Regions from separate parts of the Thalassolituus sp. UBA675 genome, predicted to be linked through region 1. Evidence: riboswitches for the same ligand, from Rfam matches in the RefSeq annotation. Region 1 holds a riboswitch; the other holds the start of a gene.
The links. A riboswitch is a leader RNA that binds a small molecule or an ion and turns the genes downstream of it on or off. The one in region 1 is predicted to bind thiamine pyrophosphate.
Positions count from the first base shown of each region.

Region 1 (2,406 bases):
GTACAGTGAGGCCATTATAGGCAACCCTGACAATGGCATCGTTGCGGGTGGCAGTCTCACGACCTTGATGGACACAGCATGCGGCACAGCCGCGTTTAACTGCTTCGAAGACGGGGAAGTCTGTCCAACACTGGATTTACGGATGGATTATCACCGCGCCGCTAAGCCCGGTGAAAACCTGATTGGCGAGGCCAGAGTGGTAAAGCGGGCGAACAGCCTGGTGTTCACACAGGGCGAAGTACGGCAGGAAAGTGACAACGTCGTTGTTGCTACTTGCACCGCTAACTTTATGCGCATTGGTTTGCGCCTTGGTAGTAAGTAAGGGAGCGAAACAATGACTGAAGCCATGCGCAAAATTCTGCAGCATTGCCGAGACAACGGTGATTTTGATGCTGTGATTGATGCTGTTCCGTATGCCGGGCTACTGGGTATTAAGCTGCACGCGATGGATCTGCAACCAACATTTATTCTGCCCGCAAATAAAGACAATATCGGTAACCCGATGCTACCAGCCATTCATGGTGGTGTGATTGCGGGGTGCATGGAAACCTCAGCGGCGCTGCACCTGCTGATGACCATGGAAAGTATTGCTCTGCCTAAAATCATCGACTTCTCGATTGATTATCTGCGTGCGGGGCGTCTGCAGGATACCTTCGTCAGCTGTCAGGTATGGAGACAGGGCAGTCGGGTTGCTAACGTGGCCATTAACGCCTGGCAAACCGATCCCGGTGAACCTATCGCTACGGCGCGAGCACATTTCTTGTTGGTTCAGGAGTGAGATTTTCCGACCGCTAAGAAAAATCGCACAGGGAAATGAGTGCGGTTATTCAGAGGTGCTTTAATTTCAGAGTGCGCCTTGTAAAGAAAGGGCGAATCACCATACACTGTCAGCGAATTATCTGTCGGGGTGCCTGACCGGTTATCAAAGATAACCACACAGGCTGAGATCGCGAATGCGGGTCCCGTTGAACCTGATCTGGTTAGTGCCAGCGTAGGGAACAGAGATGAACTGCCGGGACTCCCCGTGGTCTGCGTACGCCAATTCTTATGGTCACCTTCGTGTGATTCTGTGTGGTGTTCCCATCTATTCTCGTCGCTGCCTGCCTGATCCTTTTAAGGAAAAGAGCATGGCTGACAATACAAACAACGAATTTAACCTTACCTACGCTTATCCTGCGTCTGAAAAAATATACCTGAGCGGCAGTCGCGATGACATGCACGTTGGTATGCGTCAGATTAATCTTTCGGATACGACTCAGGCGGACGGCAGCAAAACGCCGAATTCTCCACTGCGCGTTTACGATACGTCAGGCCCGTACACCGATCCTGCAATCACGGTCGATGTGACGAAAGGGCTGGCACCGGTGCGTGAGCAATGGATTGAAGATCGTGGCGACACTGAGTTCAGCGCCATCACCTCACGAGAATCAAACCGCATAGCGATCAAAGAAGGCCAGCTTTCTCTGCGCCAGAAAGTACGAAAGGCCAAAAGCGGAAAGAACGTCTCCCAGCTCTGGTACGCACGTCAGGGCATAGTTACCCCCGAAATGGAGTACGTTGCCATTCGCGAGAACATCGGCCTGTCACAGGAGGGTATGTCTGCTGAAGTCGCTAAGCAGCATCCCGGCAAGCGTTTCGGTGCGAAGATCCCAGACTATATTACGCCTGAGTTTGTTCGTGATGAGATTGCCTCGGGCCGAGCGGTATTACCCTCCAATATTAACCATCCTGAAAGTGAACCGATGATCATCGGGCGTAACTTCCGTGTGAAAGTAAATGCCAATATTGGTAATTCTGCGGTGACATCCAGCATCAGTGAAGAGGTCGAAAAAATGGCCTGGGCTACCCGCTGGGGGGCAGACACGATTATGGACCTCTCTACCGGCGATAATATTCACGAAACACGTGAATGGATTCTGCGTAATTCACCGGTTCCGGTAGGTACCGTTCCTTTGTATCAGGCGCTTGAAAAAGTCGGTGGGGTTGCAGAAGACCTCACATGGGAGATCTATCGCGATACATTGATTGAGCAGGCAGAGCAGGGCGTCGATTACTTCACTATTCATGCGGGAGTGCGCCTGGAATTTATTCCGATGGCGGCAAACCGTTTAACAGGGATCGTCAGTCGTGGCGGGTCGATTATGGCGAAATGGTGCCTCGCACATCATAAAGAGAGTTTTCTCTATACCCACTTTGAAGATATCTGCGAAATTATGAAAGCTTACGATATCTGCTTTTCATTGGGGGACGGTTTGCGGCCGGGTTCCATTGCGGATGCGAACGACGAAGCACAATTTGCGGAATTACGTACATTGGGCGAGCTGACAAAAATCGCCTGGAAACACGATGTACAAACCTTTATCGAGGGGCCGGGTCATGTGCCAATGCACCTGATTGAAGAAAATA
Region 1 covers NZ_DBNJ01000026.1:229,678-232,083, forward strand. The annotation lists gene B3007_RS11755 (PaaI family thioesterase) at 1-322, shown strand, start outside; gene B3007_RS11760 (PaaI family thioesterase) at 335-778, shown strand; TPP riboswitch at 894-1,015, shown strand; gene thiC (phosphomethylpyrimidine synthase ThiC) at 1,128-2,406, shown strand, end outside.

Region 2 (2,406 bases), on a different contig from region 1:
CCTGTATGCGCACATCAAGCGGTGGGTGAGTCGCAAACAGAGCTGAGAACTTACCTTCACCACGGATACCGAATGCGACCAGCTCGCCCTTCAGTTCACTTGGCTGCTCGTAAGTCTCTTTTAAACGCATCAGCGCCGACGCCATCGCAGCAGGGCTGACCAGCTCGGCACCCGCCTGATCCGCACGGAATTCACGGCGACGACTGAACCATGCCACGATGGTCGAAGCCAGAATACCGAGAATAATCTCTGAAACGATGGTTGCCACAAAGAAACCAATGCCCGGGCCATTTTCATTCTTGAGAATGGCCTTATCGACGAAGTTACCGATAATACGGGCAAAGAACATAACAAACGCGTTCACCACACCCTGAATCAGAGCCAGCGTGACCATATCACCGTTCGCTACGTGGCCAATCTCGTGACCCAGCACCGCTTTCACTTCTTCTTTACTCATACGCTGCAGCAAGCCAGTAGAGACCGCCACCAGCGCATCATTTTTGTTCCAGCCCGTCGCGAAAGCGTTAGGCGCATCCGACTGGAAAATACCGACTTCTGGCATGCCAATGCCGGCTTTGTCTGCCAGTTCTTTTACCGTACTGACCAGCCACTGCTCTCCGGAGTTATGCGGCTGATCAATGACCTGTACGCGCATGCCTTTCTTTGCCATCCATTTGGAAATGAACAGAGATACCAGAGAACCCGCCATACCGAAGACGAGACAGAAAATCAGCAGCGACTGGAGGTTAAGATCCGTGCCGTTCTGCTGGAAATACGAGTCCACACCCAGCAGACTCAGAGTGATACTGGCGACCAGAATTACTGCAAGGTTGGTCGCCAGAAAGAGAAATATACGAAGCATCTTTGTGCTCTCCGCTAATCAAGTAAGGGTCTGACACTGGTTATGAGGGTTTTACGCCCGCATATCAATAGATAGTGAGTGTAAAAAAAGGTGATGACAGTGGTGTTGACGCTTAGTTACCATGCGCCATACCCAGGGGGAGGTTGCCGAGTGCAGCCTGAGATTAGCTTCAAGCTTAAACCCCGGAACCTGATCCGGTTAGTACCGGCGTAGGAATGGGAAGGCAGTCGATACTGCACGACAATTCATACATTGCGCGCCATGCGCAGCTACGCGACAGCCGGGTCTTTGTTTACCAGTATCGTAAGGTTTACAGGCAGACCCATGACTCATAAAACGCTCCGCACTCCACTGGCTATTGCTGTAATGACCGCCTCCTCAATGGCGCACTCAGATGTCGAACTGACTCCCATCACCGTTGAAGCAGATTTCCGCCAGACCAATGTTCAACAAATTCCTGAAGCCGTCACGGTGGTTGGCAGCGAGGATATTGAAGCGCGCAGCGCGGAACACCTGGAGCAAGTGCTGAGCTTTGCCCCGAATGTGAATTACTCTTCTGGTGCCTCCCGTGGTCGCTTCTACCAGATTCGCGGCATTGGTGAGAGAAGTCAGTTCATTGATCCGGTTAACCCATCCGTTGGTCTGGTGATCGACGGCATCGACATGACTGGATTAGGCGGTGCTGCAACCCTGTTCGACGTTAAACAGGTTGAGATTCTGCGTGGTCCTCAGGGCACACGCTTCGGTGCGAATGCACTGGCCGGCATGATCAACATCCGTTCCAATGACCCGACCAAAGAAACCGAAGGCTACCTGTCTGCCCGCGCTGGTAACTACGACAGCTATGGTCTCGGTGGTGCAGTCTCCGGCAGCCTGACTGATTCTGTTCAGGGGCGTATCGCTGTCAACGGCTATCAGTCTGACGGTTACATCGATAACACCTTCCTGAACCGTGATGACACCAACAACATCGACGAAGTCGTTGCGCGCGGTAAGCTGGCGTTTCAGGTCAGTGATGACACTGACGTTAGTCTGACCTACCTCTATGCCGATGTCGACAATGGCTACGATGCATTCAGCCTGGACAACACTCGTGAGACGTACTCAAACGCTCCTGGCGTCGACGCTCAGGATACACATGCACTCGCCCTCACTTCTGACACTCAGATCAATAGTGCATTGATTCTTCAGACCGAGCTGACTGCCAGCATGTCGGACATTGAATATAGCTACGACGAAGACTGGGCATACGGAGAATACATCTTCCTTGCGGATGAGCCTGTGTACCAGCCTGATCCATGCGATACCACGCAGGGGCCATGTCTTGCCGACTTCGATGGTTACAGTTCATTTGACCAATATCTGCGCGACTACAAGCGCCAGTCTGCTGATGTCCGCCTGATGTCAGGCACTGATGGCCGTCTATTTAATAACACTACTGACTGGGTAGCAGGCATCTACGCCATGCAGCGCAGCGAAGACCTGACCCGCAACTACACCTACGATCCAGTATTCACCAGTGAGCTGACGTCCACATCAATTGC
Region 2 covers NZ_DBNJ01000001.1:130,045-132,450, reverse strand. The annotation lists gene htpX (protease HtpX) at 1-862, opposite strand, end outside; TPP riboswitch at 988-1,095, shown strand; gene B3007_RS00595 (TonB-dependent receptor) at 1,187-2,406, shown strand, end outside.
Region 2: linked by a shared signal. The riboswitch ahead of B3007_RS00595 (TonB-dependent receptor) and the one ahead of thiC (phosphomethylpyrimidine synthase ThiC) in region 1 are both predicted to bind thiamine pyrophosphate.